DNA from 3 places in the Priestia sp. YIM B13490 genome. Region 1 is predicted to be linked to each of the others. Evidence: riboswitches for the same ligand, from Rfam matches in the RefSeq annotation. Region 1 holds a riboswitch; each other region holds the start of a gene.

The links. Region 1 has a riboswitch for thiamine pyrophosphate ahead of thiC (phosphomethylpyrimidine synthase ThiC). Riboswitches for the same ligand answer to the same signal wherever they lie in the genome.
Region 2: another riboswitch for thiamine pyrophosphate. It lies ahead of tenA (thiaminase II); the one in region 1 lies ahead of thiC (phosphomethylpyrimidine synthase ThiC).
Region 3: another riboswitch for thiamine pyrophosphate. It lies ahead of ACFX4R_RS22665 (thiamine phosphate synthase); the one in region 1 lies ahead of thiC (phosphomethylpyrimidine synthase ThiC).

Annotation. Positions count from the first base shown of each region.
Region 1 is NZ_JBHZOT010000018.1:27,908-33,502, reverse strand. It holds gene ACFX4R_RS26815 (glutamate/proton symporter GltT) at 1-1,001, opposite strand, end outside; cyclic di-AMP (ydaO/yuaA leader) riboswitch at 1,108-1,247, opposite strand; gene ACFX4R_RS26810 (undecaprenyl-diphosphate phosphatase) at 1,521-2,345, opposite strand; gene ACFX4R_RS26805 (hypothetical protein) at 2,803-3,093, shown strand; TPP riboswitch at 3,175-3,289, shown strand; gene thiC (phosphomethylpyrimidine synthase ThiC) at 3,403-5,172, shown strand; gene ACFX4R_RS26795 (hypothetical protein) at 5,150-5,338, shown strand; gene ACFX4R_RS26790 (VanZ family protein) at 5,452-5,595, opposite strand, start outside.
Region 2 is NZ_JBHZOT010000003.1:317,836-323,430, reverse strand. It holds gene ACFX4R_RS11530 (sodium-dependent transporter) at 1-1,262, opposite strand, end outside; gene ACFX4R_RS11525 (hypothetical protein) at 1,439-1,621, opposite strand; gene ACFX4R_RS11520 (TspO/MBR family protein) at 1,925-2,671, opposite strand; TPP riboswitch at 2,898-2,995, shown strand; gene tenA (thiaminase II) at 3,090-3,779, shown strand; gene ACFX4R_RS11510 (aldehyde dehydrogenase) at 3,808-5,208, opposite strand; gene ACFX4R_RS11505 (ArsR/SmtB family transcription factor) at 5,222-5,524, opposite strand; gene ACFX4R_RS11500 (SDR family NAD(P)-dependent oxidoreductase) at 5,537-5,595, opposite strand, start outside.
Region 3 is NZ_JBHZOT010000009.1:74,496-80,090, reverse strand. It holds gene ACFX4R_RS22685 (thiazole biosynthesis adenylyltransferase ThiF) at 1-129, opposite strand, end outside; gene ACFX4R_RS22680 (thiazole synthase) at 126-893, opposite strand; gene thiS (sulfur carrier protein ThiS) at 899-1,102, opposite strand; gene thiO (glycine oxidase ThiO) at 1,099-2,226, opposite strand; gene ACFX4R_RS22665 (thiamine phosphate synthase) at 2,210-2,833, opposite strand; TPP riboswitch at 2,956-3,057, opposite strand; gene ACFX4R_RS22660 (hypothetical protein) at 3,220-3,435, opposite strand; gene crcB (fluoride efflux transporter CrcB) at 3,483-3,872, opposite strand; gene ACFX4R_RS22650 (fluoride efflux transporter FluC) at 3,873-4,271, opposite strand; gene ACFX4R_RS22645 (amino acid ABC transporter substrate-binding protein) at 4,613-5,434, shown strand; gene ACFX4R_RS22640 (amino acid ABC transporter permease) at 5,418-5,595, shown strand, end outside.

The sequences.
Region 1 (5,595 bases):
GTCAGCTGTTGAACGATCGTTAAATCAATACCATACACCTGCGCTAAGAATAACGCTGCAATCGCTTGATAAAGAACGGAACCATCTAGGTTAAATGTATAACCAATTGGTACAACGAACGATACGATAGCTTTTGGACAGCCCATCTTTTCAAGTTTTTCCATAATTCGCGGAAGAACTGTCTCAGAGCTAGATGTACTGTATGCTAACAACAGTTCATCTTTCATATAGCGGAATAAGTGGAAAATGTTAATTCCTGCCCATTTCGCAATTCCTCCTAATACAACAAGTAGGAAGAAAATTAACGCTAAGTAAACTAAGATAACAAGCTTTCCTAATGAAAGGAGTGAATCTAAGCCGAATTTTGAAACTGTTACACCAATTAAAGCAAATACACCAATTGGCGCCACTTTCATTACAAGGTTTACCACGTGAAACATTGCGTGAGAAACACCGTCGAAGAATTGTACAACTGGCTTTCCTCTTTCCCCAATTGCCGCTACTCCTAGTGCAAATAACACTGTAAAGAAGATAATTGCTAGCATATCTCCTTCAACAATTGACTGGAAAAAGTTTGTCGGAACAATGTGTAAGAAAGTTTCAGCCACTGACTTTCCTTCTTGCTGTTTGGATGTTTCAACATATTGTGAAATATCACTCTTCTGTGCTGAATGAATGTCTACACCTTGCCCAGGATGAAAAATATTAGCAACCAATACACCGATTATAATTGCAAAAGTCGTAATAATTTCAAAATAGAGAATGGTTTTAACGCCGAGCTTTCCGACCTGTTTGCCGCTCCCTGCTCCTGCAACTCCAACGACTAAGCTTGAGATAACAATTGGAATAACAATCATCTTAATTAATCTTAAAAATAGGTCTCCTAGCGGCTGTAGGTATGTTACTACACGCGGATCGTTAAACCAAATTACCCCTACAAGAACACCGAGGATTAATCCGGTAAAAATCTGCGTAGCCAAACCAAAACGAATTTTTTTCATAGATGTACCTCCCCAAAGATGTATGACATTTGTATATACTTTTCTGAAAAAACAAAAAAAGACTATTCTTAAGAAAGAACAGCCTTTTACTTACGCTATTTTGGGCTCTTTCTCTCAATAAAGCAAACGGGGTTAACTGTCGGATTCGGAATTGAGAGTTTCCTACCTTTTGTAAGGATTCACCCCAAGGCAGCTTTACTGCCGATAATGATTCCCCCGCTCTATACGATTAAGCTTATTATTCAGTTTTTATAAAATTAAAACGATCTATACGTTGTCATACGTTTTTTACAGTCAATAAAACTAAACAGAAGTCTTACTTTTACTTAACTTTATACTGCACAAATATTAATTTACTATTTTTCGACACGTTTTGTCAATACCCATGTTTATAAAACGCTTTCAAAAGGCGATAATATATATTTATACAAAAAAGCTATTGCAATGTTGCAATAGCTTTTTCTTGCTCTTTGAGTCTCTATTAGAAGTTTAAGGGACTAAAGAACACGCATGTTTATTTTATAAAAATACAAAATATAGAATAGCTGCTAACACAATTCGATATAGTGCAAATGGTACTAATTTGATACGATTAATTAATTTCAGGAAAAAGCGAATAGACACCAGCGCAAAAATAAAGGCGCTGATAAAACCAGCAATAAAAAACGGTAGTGCATCTGATGTGAAATACTGCCAGTTTTTAACCAATGAAAGTCCACTTGCTCCTGCCATGATTGGCACTGCCATAATAAATGTAAAATCTGCCGCTGCCTTATGGCTCATTCCAAGAAGAACCCCTCCTGAAATCGTGGAGCCTGAACGAGAAAAACCTGGCCAAAGAGCAATACATTGAAACAGTCCTATACCCAGTGCTTGTCCATAAGACATTTGGTCCACCGTCTCTACACGCGGACGTTTAGGTCCAAACAAATCTGCTAGAATCATTAATACAGCTCCGACTACTAAGCCAATTAGCACCGTATTTAAAGAAAACAAATGTTCATCAATGTAATCATCAAACAAAAGACCTAACACTCCTGCGGGTAACAGACCAACAATTACTTGCATTAAATTCAAACGATTTGTCGGTCCAATTGGAGCGGCTGGCTTTTTTCCCAATCCTAATAAATTAATGAAACGATCTTTAAAAATAACTACTACTGCTAAGATCGACCCTAGCTGAATAACAATTTTAAATGTATTAGCTACGGGAGATGAAAATAATTCTTTTGAATTTAACCACAGGTCATCCACAATAATCATATGCCCAGTTGACGAAACAGGAGCAAACTCTGTTAAACCTTCTACAATCCCTAAAATGATTGCTACAATAATTTCCCACATAAAGCTATATACCTTGCCTTTCTTTCAAATTAATAAGCTTATCGCTTCGTTTTCCATGCTCAACTATTTTCCTATTTTGACACTTGCTTTTTTATCATAATTGTTAAAACTATGAAATACAATGTGTATTTGCAAAAAGATAAGAATCTTTAATAATTTGTAATAAAAACCCTACATGCTATAACCAAAAAACAAGATATCAGCTTTTATTTGTTTTAAAAAGCAGTCGCTATGTTCGGTATAAATTCCGGGTCCTTAGCTAAAAATGAATCATCTAGACTATTTTTCTTTAGTGTGAAAAAATGACTAAATCATTATGTTTTTTCCATCCCCTTTACTGTCATCTATCATTTTAATCAACTAGTGCTTGCTTATACGACATATCCCCTAAGTAATTTGAAACTTTTTTCTCTCTTTTCTCGTATATAGTAGTATCTTTTTTAGGAGGCTTTTTACTATGAATGGAAATGTACGTACAATGAAATGGGTCACTGCTGGGTATGAAGCCTTGCTGGGAATTCCTTTAATTGGCGCGGGGATTGTTATGGGCTTTAGTTATACTCCTCTTTTTATTGGATTTATTCTTCATGCTATCACACTCATTTTAGCTAATAGACGAGGGTTATCTGCGTATGGAAACATACTAGGGATTGTTACTTCACTGGTTGCTTGGATTCCATTTTTAGGGTTTGTTATGCACATTATTACAGCTATTGTGATTGCAATCGATGCTGCTAGACAACGTTGATTGTCTAGCTTTTTTTATTTAAGGGTTGATTTTTTACCGAATGATGGTAAACTTAAGCCGTAAATTGAATAATTTAAATGTTATTTCTACTAGGGGTGTCTGATAGCTCAGACTGAGAGAAGAGTGCTATAAAACTCTTTAACCCTTTGAACCTGATTTGGGTTATACCAGCGGAGGGAAGTAGTCTTGAAAAGAATAGTATATGTTTATTCTTTTTTCGCCTATTCCATCGGGTTCTGTCTATCACAGAACCCGATTTTTTTATGGTTCGGTATAGCTACACTTTATGCGAAACCGGAGGAATATGTAATGTCAAAACAAAATGTATCAGTTTCTATGAAAAAGCCTTTTCCAAACAGTCACAAAGTATATGTCCAAGGATCCAGAGAAGATCTTAAAGTGCCTATGCGTGAAATCCATCAGTCTCCTACTACAGGATCTTTTGGGGAAGAAGAAAATAATCCCGTACGTGTATACGACACGAGTGGTGTTTATACAGATCCCTGTTATGAAATTAATTTACAAAAAGGATTACCGGCTCTGCGCGAAAAGTGGATTGCAGAACGAAACGATGTAGAAACATATCAAGGCCGTACGGTTCAGCCACAGGATAACGGTTATTATGATGGTGATCCAAGAGATCAGTACGAGCGCTTTATCACTAATCGTTTACCTTTGCGCGCGAAAAAAAATCAAAATGTAACGCAAATGCACTATGCGAAAAAAGGAATCATCACGCCCGAAATGGAATTTATCGCTATTCGTGAACAGATGGATCCTGAAGTCGTGCGTGAAGAAGTAGCAAGAGGACGTGCCATTATCCCTAATAATATCAATCACCCTGAGAGCGAACCGATGATTATCGGCCGCAAATTCCACGTGAAAATCAATGCTAATATCGGAAATTCAGCTATTCGTTCAGCTATTGAAGATGAAGTAGAAAAAATGACATGGGCAACGCGTTGGGGAGCCGATACAATTATGGATTTATCAACAGGAAAGGATATCCACACAACGCGCGAATGGATTATCCGCAACTCGCCTGTTCCTGTAGGGACTGTTCCTATTTACCAAGCGCTTGAAAAAGTAAAAGGTGTTGCAGAAGATCTAACGTGGGAAGCATATCGCGATACATTAATTGAACAAGCGGAGCAAGGTGTTGATTACTTTACTATTCACGCAGGTGTTCTTTTACGCTATATTCCTCTGACAGCGAAACGTACGACAGGTATTGTTTCACGCGGAGGATCCATCTTGGCGCAGTGGTGTTTAGCTCATCATGAAGAGAACTTTTTATATACTCGCTTTGAAGAAATCTGTGAAATCTGTAAAGCATACGATATTTCTATTTCGCTTGGCGATGGGCTGCGTCCTGGTTCCATTGCAGATGCTAATGATGAGGCACAGTTCGGTGAATTAGAAACGCTTGGTGAATTAACTAAAATTGCTTGGAAACACGATGTTCAAGTTATGATTGAAGGCCCTGGACATGTCCCTATGCACCTCATCAAAGAAAACGTAGATAAACAAATGGAAATATGCCAAGAAGCTCCCTTCTATACTCTTGGACCGCTTACAACCGACATCGCTCCAGGCTATGACCATATTACATCAGGTATCGGGGCTGCAATGATTGGCTGGTTTGGGACAGCTATGCTTTGCTACGTAACCCCAAAAGAACATTTAGGTCTGCCAAATAAAGAAGACGTTCGAGAAGGCGTTATCACCTATAAAATTGCTGCGCATGCCGCTGACCTAGCAAAAGGCCATCCAGGAGCACAAAAACGCGATAACGCGCTGTCTAAAGCAAGATTTGAATTTAGATGGAATGATCAATTTAACCTGTCACTAGATCCAGAGCGCGCAAAAGAATATCACGATGAAACACTTCCCGCTGAAGGTGCTAAAACAGCCCATTTCTGTTCAATGTGTGGACCTAAATTCTGTTCGATGCGTATTTCTCAAGATATTCGTAACATGGCTCAAGAAAATGAAAAAGATGTAAACGAAGTAAGAAAAGAAGGAATGAAAGAAAAAGCTAAAGAGTTTGTTAACAGTGGTTCAAATATCTATCAATAATGAAGTAGAACAGCTTAAAGAACAAATTAAGCAGCTTGAAAGAAAGTTATTATTTGTTCAGCAAAATTGTCAGCACATTATCGTTGAATCCTCACATTCTTCCGTAAGACGCTGCATTAAGTGTTTCTATCAACAAGAGGCAGTGGCTAGGACAAAAGTATTTTAGTTGAAGAAAGATCCGAACGATTCATCGTTCGGATCTTTTCATTGTGATGGTAAACGTAGACTTCATATCTGTAGCTGCTTTCTAGCTATTGATTCAGTTATGTCTCCATCTCTTTATCTTTTTTTGAAACGTGCTTTCAGCACGTTCTTGGCCCAATATAGTATTTTAATAATAACCCAGCCTATAAATGTACCTAGCGTATTCAAAAAGATATCATCAATATCAAATACTCGTTCCGTTAGCTTGTACTGTAAAAT
Region 2 (5,595 bases), on a different contig from region 1:
CATGCGTTGAATAATTTAGCGCCTTTTGTACTTCCTGAAATAAACTCTTCATACACGGCTTCTTTTTTCATTTTAAATGTCACAAAAATCGCAATGGCTAAACTTCCCAGAGGCAGCATTAAGTTGCTCACAAAAAAGTCAGCTACGTCAAATATACTTCTGCCAAAAAGTGAGACATGTTTTAGTACACCAAACGAAAGCGCTGATGGGATACCTACCACAAACACAAGAATCCCTGATAAAGAAGCGTAGCGAGTTCGTTTTGTCTGATCGTCTTTGGTTAAAGCAGCTACGATAATTTCCAGCAGTGAGAAAGCAGACGTAAGCGTAGCAAATAGAAATAAAATTAAAAACAGTGCTAAAAAGACGGTACCAAACGGCATTTTCTCAAATACTGTTGGCAAGACCACAAACAAAAGTCCAGGTCCTTCAGTTGGCTTTAATCCAAATGAAAAAACGGCTGGGAAAATAGCCAAACCCGCCAGCAGCGAAACAAACAAGTTCAAAATAGCAATAGTCCCAGCTGAACGCGTCAAGCTTACTTTTTTCCCTAAATAAGAGCTATATGTCACCATGCAAGATAATCCCACGCAAAGCGAGAAAAACGACTGACCGAGCGCATAGAGAACAGATGACCCTGTAATGGCTGAAAAATCCGGTTTCAAAAAGAACTTTACTCCGTCCATTGCTCCGTCTAATGTTAAAGAACGCACCACGATAATGATAAAACAAATAAATAACAGCGGCATCATGTATTTATTAGCACGCTCTATTCCTTTTTGTACGCCTTTTGAAATAACAAACACTGTAATTAATAAAAACAGCGCCTGTGCACCTAATACTACATAAGGTTGGCTAATGACGGCATTGAACAACGGACCGTACTCTTTTCCGCTTAGCATACCGGTTACGCTCATAATCGTATATAAAATCACCCAGCCGCCAACGACGCTGTAAAAGGAAAGCAAAACGACACAGCTTAGTACTCCCAGCCTGCCAATCCATACCCAAGCGGATTTTGGAGCAATTGCCTTATAAGCACTAATCGCTTCTTTCCCCGTATGTCTTCCAATGATAAATTCTGCCAACAGAAGCGGCAATCCAATAAAAATCGTAAATAAAATAAACAACGCAAAAAACGCTCCACCGCCACTGGTTCCCGTTACGTATGGAAACTTCCATATCGCTCCTAGACCAATTGCTGCCCCAGCAGATGCTAAAATAAAACCGAGGCGTGAAGACCACTGATTTCCTTTACTCATATAATGTTACTCTCTCCTCTTCTAAACTCAAAACTCACCTGATTAGTACTGTACCATAAATGCAGAAGAAAATCATTCCCGTTTTACTTTTTTCTATAAAACGATATCTATATAGAATAGAAAAAATGAAGAAGCAGCTGCTTCTTCATTTTAAGGTTGGTGTTTCTATTCAAAATTTATTCTCTGTACGAGGATTCATCTCCACGGTAGGCTTCTTGATTTGAAATTTCTTCAATATGCATATGCCCTTCTCTCTCTAAACGAAGGACCGTACGCTCTGCATCTTCATAACTCTCGCACGTCACTTGTTTATATTCCATATCATCTTTATCCGTGTAAGCGACTAAATATGTTTCCATTTTAACTCCTCCTAATATAACCTGTATGTAACGTATGTTGCCTTTTTCGTTTATTTCTAAACATATAGGCTCCAAACATAAAGCCTAGCATACTATAATAGCGGAACTTCAATTTAAAAAAGTTGAATTTTTCATTATGCACCGATGCAACATGGAGGTTACACTTATGACATTTATTTTATCATTCGTACCAATTGTTGTTCCTTTTGGTATTTTAATTAGCTTAATTGCTTTTACAGCTGCTTTTTTACAATCAAAAGAGCATCATAAAAAGCTCTAGCTTACAAAAGCTAGAGCTTCTTTTTAAAAACGTCTATAGCGTTTAATCAATCCCACAATAATGGCAATTGCTAATAAAACAACTGAAATGATGACAGTAATGACAATTGGCTGATTTCCACTTTGCTTCACTGCAATGGCAATATAAGCCCAAATAAAAACAAGCGGATAAACAGCGTCTCGGTTTTTTAATGTAAACATGATGCCCAGCACAGCTCCTACCAGCAGCATAATAATCGTCCATGCTAACTCGTTTAAGCCAAGCAAGTGCTGTATTCCATTTGCTTGAAATATGACAAACACATTGACAATAGTCGCAACAGAAATCCATCCAAGATAAAGCGAAATCGGCAGACGCATAAACCATGTCGTCATTCGAGAATGCTGAATAATGGAATACACAATCATTAATGTGCCTAGAATAAAGAGCATAACTAAAAGAGATAACTTATAGTAATCGTTTTGGAAAATAAAGATCCACGCACTATTTAACAAACAGTTTAGAAAAAACCAAATGCCGATACGTGCATATATTTCCTTTTGATCTTCTCTTGCAAAAAATTGGCGTATAACCCAAATGGTTAATAATAAATAAATAACGCCCCAGATAGCAAAAGCATAACCCGCTGGTGTAAACAACGTAGGAACTTGCGCAGAAGCTTCTCCCGTTGTTTTGCCTCCTATTGGAATGGCATTTGCTAAATAATTCACAAGCAGTGTAATAGCCAAGCCTACTGTATTTAATACAGCATACAAACGAAATTTCGCCATTTTGTTCTCTCCTTTCTTCTATTTATATGGGAGTGTTTCGGAGACGAAAACGGCTCTTCCCTTCATTAATACCTCTTCTTCCCTAAAAATATGCATTTTTAAACAAAAATGATTAAAAATAGCTTTAAGAAATTTCCTCTTTAAGAAAGAAAAGCGGTTAGCACACAATTTCCCATAACGCTTTCTATTTTTCAGAATATATGGTAAGTTAAACTTAGATTAATAGGAAGTCCACTAGGGGTGCCACCGGCTGAGACAAGTTTTCTTGATCCCTTTGAACCTGATCTGGCTCATACCAGCGTAGGAAAGTGGCAATGTTCAGTTTTTACTGTCCTTTGCCACTCCGTTTATAAACGGAGTGTTTTTTATTTCCTTTATGTGCTTGTTTGTGACTTCCTCATATTAAAGGAGGATTTTGATGTCATTTTCATCTCAATTAAGACAAGAAGCAAACTATATTTACGAAGCCATTTTTAACCATCCTTTTATTAAAGGAATTGCTGAAGGAAACGTGCCAAAAGAAGCGCTTATTCACTACGTTTCTCAAGATTACGAATACTTAACAGCATTTGTTCGCATTTACGGCGCTGCTTTAACAAAATGCCGCACGCGTACCGAAATGGAAGCCTTTAATGCCGGCATTTCTACGGTATTACATAGTGAAGTACACCCTCACAATAATTTTTGTGAAGTAGCAGGCGTACGTTATGAAGACCTTCACACTGAGACGCTTTCACCGACGGCCAGCCACTACATTAACCATATGACAAGTGTTGCGCATACAGGCAGCTTAGCAGAAATCATTGCAGTGCTTCTTCCATGTCCATGGACGTACGTTGAAATTGGCCAGCGCATTACAGAACAAGTAAATCCATCTCCTTCTCATCCTTTTTATGAATGGATTCAGTTTTATAATAATGAAGAAATGAATGGCACAACACAATGGTTTTGTAACAAGCTTGATGAACTCGCCGAACAAGCTACTGAAGAAGAACGTAACCGTATGAAAGATCACTTCATCAAAAGCTGTGAACTGGAGTATTTATTTTGGGAAATGGCATATACCCAAGAAAAATGGCCGCTTTCTCAGCTTTCACTTTCAAAATAACGAAAAAGCCTCCTATCAGGAGGCTCTTTTATTTCAATAGTTTTTTGATCATTTTCAAGCTTTGTTTTTCCGAAGGATAGCGGAATGACAAATCAAACTTGGTTGTTTGAGACAGCATGCTTTTAAAATGAGTGAATGTCTGAAAGCTGTCTTTTCCATGATATTGACCCGTGCCGCTTTCTCCCACTCCGCCAAACGGCAAATATGGCGTAGCGATATGCATAAGCGTATCGTTTATACAGCCTCCTCCAAATGAAAGGCGCTCCGTTATCACGTTTTGCACATCTTCACTTTCTGTAAATAAGTAAAGAGCTAACGGCTTAGCTTTTTCTTGAACTTTATGAATGACTTCGTCTAGTGTTTCATATTCAATCATAGGAAGAATAGGCCCAAAGATTTCTTCTTGCATAACATCTGATGTCCAGCTTACTTCACTTAACACCGTAGGTTCTATTGTTAGCGTGTTTTTATTGTACCCGCCTCCAACTATAGCATTTCCGTTTTTTAAAAACTCAACTAGCCGAGTAAAATGACGCTCACTGACAATACGGCCGTAGCGGTCGCTTTCAAGTGGATTACTACCGTAAAATTGAGAAATTGCTTCGCGAAGTTTCTCTACAAGCTGCGCTTTCACTTTTTGATGCACGAGCAAATAATCAGGAGCAACGCACGTTTGGCCTGCATTCATCCCTTTACCAAACATAATTCGCTTCGCTGCAAGATCTAGGTTTGCGTCTTCATGTACAATGCACGGACTTTTTCCGCCTAGCTCAAGCGTGACTGGAATAAGCTGCTTCCCTGCTTCTTGCATAATAATTTTCCCTACATTTACACTTCCCGTAAAGAAAATATAATCAAGCGGCTGTTTTAAAAGCAGGCTCGTCGTGTCTACAGCGCCTTCAATCACCGTCACAAATGCTGGGTCAAAAGCTTCAGCCAGTAATTCTTGTATAACGCGAGATACGCTAGGCGTTAATTCAGAAGGTTTTATAATCGCCGTGTTTCCAGCGGCAATCGCTCCTACTAAAGGAGACAATGCTAATTGAAACGGATAGTTCCACGGAGCAATAATTAACGCGACTCCATACGGTTCAGGAACAATTTTCCCTTTAGAGCCCACATGTGTTAAAGCGGTTTTTACTTTTTTAGGCTTCATCCATTTTGCTAAATGCTTAAGCGTAAACCGAATCTCCTCTAGTAAAATCCCAATTTCCGACGTGTACGCCTCTACTTCAGATTTATTTAAATCTTGTTTTAAAGCATCCATAATTCTCTGCTCGTTTTGTTTGACTGCGTCTCTTAGCTTATTCAGCGCTTGAATACGGCTGCTGATACTCTTGGTCTTTTGCGCATAGAAATACTGCTTTTGTGTAGAAACAATATGTTCAATGACCGTTTCATCTGTTATATAAAATCGCTCGTGGTTCATCTCTTTCATCTCCCTATAAACATTCGCTTTCAACTGTAGCAAGCAAGTTTTTTAATAGCTCGACTGCCTCATTTAAAGCTAATGAATAATATCTCTGCGTTCCTTTTTGCTCAATTTGCACAAGCTTTTGATCGCGTAGAATTTTTAAATGATGAGAAATTGCCGGTCGTGATAGCGTAGACTCATTTGCAATTTCATTTACGGTTAAAGGCTCTTTTTCCGCGAGCAGCAAAATAATATCTTGTCTTGCTGAATCACTTAGCGCCTGAAAAATAGGAATGCTGGCACGAAATAACTCGACTGCTTTTTGACTCATATAGATTCTCCTTTATTTAATTTCTTGTGTTCTGCGGACAACAGATGTAAGCCACTTTCTTGGCACGAAGC
Region 3 (5,595 bases), on a different contig from region 1:
AAGGGCCTCCGCGTTCCCTGTTCCAAGAGCACCTGCTCCTACAATCAGAACATGCTTTTCTTGAATTTGCTGCTGTCCGCCTTTTCCAATAGGTTGAAACAATTCTTGGCGGGAATAACGATTAATCAACCGATACTCATCCCTTCTGTTGGACTGCTTGCCGTTGCATATTGTTTCTTTTCAATACGTCCTGCTTCAAATGCTGCTCGTCCTGCTTCAATCGCTAACTTCATAGCACGAGCCATTTTCACAGGATCTTTTGCTCCTGAAACAGCTGTATTTAATAACACACCATCTGCTCCTAACTCCATAGCTTGAGCTGCGTCTGAAGCCGTTCCAATACCTGCATCTACAATTACTGGAACAGTTGATTGTTCAATGATAAAACGCATGTTCAACGGATTAATAATACCTTGACCTGAACCGATAGGCGAAGCTCCTGGCATAATGGCATGTACGCCTAACTCCTCTAAACGACGCGCAAGTAAAACATCATCTGATGTGTAAGGTAAAACGGTAAAGCCCTCTTTTAACAGTTCTTCACTGGCTTTTAATGTTTCAACTGGATCAGGAAGCAGCGTTTTATCACATCCAATTACTTCTACTTTCACCATGTCACAAAGTCCAGAAGCCTTTGCTAATTTAGCAATACGTACGGCCTCTTCTGCATTTTTTGCTCCAGCAGTGTTAGGCAAAAGAGTGAAACGCTTCACATCAAGCGCTTCTAATAAATTAGGCTGATTTTGATCAAAAATATCCATTCTTCTCACAGCAAATGTTAAAATTTCTGTTTCTGACTCTTCTACCGCTTGACGCTGAGTCGTAATGTCCGGAAATTTCCCTGTCCCTAATAATAAACGTGAATTAAATGTATATTGTCCAATTTTTAACATACTCTTCATCCTCCTCCGACAAATGAAACAACTTCTAATATATCGCCATCTTTTAAGCATGCATCGCTATGTTCTTCTTTTTGCAAAATGTTCTTGTTTAGCTCAACAATTACCACTCGTTCATGCAGGTTCTGAGCCTGCAACAAGTGCTCGACCGTTTCAATTTCATCTCCAAAAGTAACGGTCTTACCATTAATGATTAGATTCAATGAACTCCCTCCATTACTCTTGTTAGCTGAAATGATGTAAAAAATGAATGATTCAGCTTTTTCCCTAACAAAGCATCAGCCATAATTTTTCCAGTTGCAGCACTTAATAAAATACCGTTTCGGTAGTGGCCAAACGCCATGTGTAGATTCGCTATTTCAGGATGCTCTCCTAAATAAGGCCAGCCATCATTTGTTTGTGGACGAAGACCAGCCCATGCTTTTTCAAATGTGGCTTCTTTAATAGCTGGCAGAAGCGCCGAAGCTTTATTCAGCAAAAATTGAATACCTTGTGCAGAAACCGTCTTGGTAAAGTCATGCTGTAGCTTAGTTGCCCCGATTATGATTCTTCCACCAGTCTTAGGCACTAAGTAAAAACCTTCATCTAAAAAAATCGTTTTAGAAAGCAGCGGCTTATGACTTCGAAGAGCAATACACTCCCCTTTTACGGGAAACACGCGGCCTAAATGTTCAGAAGAAATAAAGCGTTTAGCCCATGAGCCTGCTGCAATAACTACTTTTTCTCCGTAAAAAGAGCCTCTGGACGTCTGTACACCTTTTACTGTTTCATTTTCCATAATAAGAGAATGAACATCACAGTATTCGAATATATCTGCTCCGTGATACAAGGCTCCATGAGCAAGAGCTTGCGTTAACTTAGCCGGAGCTAGCTGGCCGTCCCCCGGTATTGTAATGGCTCCGTATATGTCTGGAGAGAGACCGGGTTCTAACAAACGCGCTTCTTTTACATCGATCCATCTTACATGTTCATCCCATCGGTGGTGCTGAGCGGCTTTTTTCTTTAATACGTGTGCATCTTCTTCTGTTACAGCGACTTTTAATAAGCCTTTTTGAATGAGCTCTACGTCGATGGCCGTTTTTTCTTTTAGTTCCTTCACCAGCTCAGGAAACATGCTTCTGCTCTTAATAGCAAGGTCTAAAAGAGGACCTTCTTCATCAATTTCAGCTTGAGCACCTAAAATACCAGCTGCTGCACTTGAAGCTTCACAACCAATTTGATTTCGTTCAAGAATGGCCACTGATGCTCCTTGTTTTGACAAATGATAAGCGATAGAAGAGCTGATTATGCCTCCTCCGACTAACAGTACATCATAATGCTGCTTCATTTTCTCCACCTCCAGATGTCCATATATGAGAATATTGTTTAATCGCTTTAAGGGGATTTTGCGCAAGCATGACACCAGACATCACAGCTATACCGTGTGCTCCTGTTTGAAGCACCTCTTTGGCATTTACAGGTGTAATTCCTCCAATGGCAATAACCGGTATCTGTACAGCATCTACTACTTCTTTTAGTGCTGCTACCCCTCGACTTTTTAATCCTTTTTTTGAATGTGTTGAATAAATATGTCCGTATAGAATGTAGTGGGCACCATCTTTTTCAGCTTCTAAAGCCTCTTCCACAGAGTGAACTGATTTTCCGACAATAAGAGAAGGAAATACGTCTCTAACACACGAAACATCTAAACTATGATAGGCAAGCTGTACGCCTTTTGCTTTTAAAGCATGCGCTACATCAACTCGGTCATTTACAATAATTTTAGAGAGACAAAATGGCAGGCTTTCTAGCAAACATTGAATCTGCTTTGCCGTTTTCTTTTTTTCTCTAATATGAATGGCACCCGCAAAAGGCTCAATAGCCGTTAAAATGTCCCGAACCTCTTCAATTGGCTGCTTATCTGTTGTAACGACATGAAATTTAGGAATATCCATATGATCGAAACCTTTCCGTTCAGAATAAAGAGAAATTTCAATCACTTCATCTTGTGTAGAGGGCTTTATTCCATACAAAAAAACCACTCTACAACGTAGAGTGGTTAGCATGCATCGTTATGTAAACATGATCGCCACTTCCCTACGCTGGTACAAACCAGATCAGGTTCAAAGGGTCCGAAATACATTCGTCTCAGCTTCAAAAAGCTCCCCTAGTGATTGCTATTTATTGATTTTGTTTTCGCACTTAAAATTATAACACAACTAGATGTAAATACAATATCTCTTTATGCTCTTACGGCTCTCTTCCTTTTATAGATGTATCTTTTAAGCTTCTTTACTAAGTAAGAGGTCCGGCGCACCGCATCATTCTGCTTTTTATATGATTAGTAATCGGTATAGTCGTCAAATTCTTCCTTGTCTTTTTCCTTTTTCCGATCCCATATAAACAGCAGGAGTAACATAATAAAAGTTAGAATATAAAAACCGTAAAAAATAAATGCCGCCACAACATTTATAAATAAAAATAAAAAACCGATGATCTGACCTGCAACAGCTACAATCAACAAAATGTATTTCCAAACTTCTGCTTTTCTATCCATTCTCTACTTCTCCGTCTTTTTGTTTTTCCCTACTAGAAACGTTCTCTTTACTTAAATAAAAACGTTCCTGCCAGTAAACCGACTGTAAATAAACCAACTGTTCCCAATGCTGAAATCCCCACATACGCCAGCATTTTCCGATAAGATTTTTCTCGAATTAACTGTACGGTTTCCACACTGAACGTTGAAAAAGTGGTAAAGGCACCAAAAAAACCAATGCCAATCATTAAAAATATTGAATCATCATAAGCATGACTCGGAACCTTTCCATAATAACTACCGTAAAAAAGACCAAGCCCAAACGCACCAAGCAAGTTTACAAACAGCATTGATACTGGAAAAGGAGGGTTTGAAACTGTTTTTGTAACTTTTAAACCCAAAAGATAACGGCATATTCCTCCAGCTGCCCCGCCAAGTGCCAAGCTCACTATGCTCATTTACTTCACCTCATGTACTTTCACTAAATTTTTCCCTGCCGCTTCACCGCATAGATAGCCTGCTAAAGCAAGAAGGATTCCACCTACTAAAGAGACCATTACATAAATGGCTCCCCAAAATAAATGGTGCTGAGTGAGAGAAATGACGTCTCCTGCAAACGTTGAATACGTTGTAAAACCGCCGCATACGCCAACTCCTAGTCCAAGCTTTATCCATTCTTTTGGCTTTTTCCACACAAAAAATCCTGTTAATAGGCCTAGTATGAAGCTTCCTAATAGGTTTTCAATTACCGTTCCTATTGGATAGCCCGTATATAATAAGGAAAGATTCAGCAAATAACGTGCATATGTACCAGCGATAGCACCAAAGGCAATTGAGATTAAGTTTATGGCTTTCATCATATCGCTCCGTTTCATAAATTCTTCTTTAAGTGTACCATAAGGAATTTATTTCTACCTTAACATTTAACTATATGTTTATTGCACCAAAAGTCATGAAAAAATGAAAGAGAAAATCGTCGCATGAAACTTCCTTTTTACTCCTCAAATTTCCCTTAAAAATCCACTTAATCCAAATTTTAAAACCTTTCTGTATCCTTATGATAAACCGTGTATAGAAGGTATATTTCCCTTATTTTAAGTCACATTAATCGTATAAGTTTTTTTTGTTGACTTTTGCTGTGTTCTTGTTTAGTATCACAGAGTATCATTTCCTATCAGAATACTAGGGGGTTTAGAAAATGAAGAAATTTGCTGCACTTTTGTCGCTACTATTAGCTTTCACAGTTGTGCTTGCCGCATGCGGTTCTAGCTCAAAAAATGAAGCAAACAATGGAGACAATAAATCTTCACAAGAGGATTTATATAATAAAGTGAAAAAAGATGGCGTATTAACAATTGGAACTGAAGGTACATACCCTCCGTTCACTTTTCATGATGACAAACAAAAGCTAACTGGGTTTGATGTAGAATTGGCTCAAGAAGTAGCTAAACGTCTTGGCGTAAAAGCTGAGTTCAAAGAAACACAGTGGGATGGCATGTTTGCCGGATTAGATGCTAAACGCTTTGACATGATTGCTAACGAAGTGGGTATTCGTGAAGATCGTCAAAAGAAATACGATTTCTCTGATCCATACATCCAGTCAGGCGCTGTATTAATTGTTCGTAAAGACGAAAAAGATATCAAATCATTTAAAGATTTAAAAGGAAAAAAATCAGCGCAGTCATTAACAAGTAACTATAAAGACATGGCTCAATCTTATGGTGCAAACATTACGAGTGCTGAAGGTTTTGCTCAAGCAGTAGAACTAATGAGCGCAAACCGTGTTGATGCTACAATCAACGATAAATTATCGTTCCTTGACTATAAGAAAAAACACCCTAACGCACCTATCAAAATCGCGGATGAAAAATCCGATGGTGCTGCAAGCGGCTTTATGTTTAGAAAAGACAGCGGTAAGTTAGTGGATGAAGTAAACAAAGCATTGAAAGATATGAAAAAAGACGGAACATACGCAAAAATTTCTAAGAAATGGTTTGGCGAAGATGTTTCTCCTAAATAATATTTTTCCTGATGGAGAGCGATTGAATCAATTGATTTCAATCGCTCAATCATCTCTCTTACCAATGCTAAAGGGAGCTATTCAATATTCTATTCCACTAACATTAATAAGCTTTGCCATAGGCATTGTGTTAGCTGTTTTAACAGCACTTGCTCGCTTGT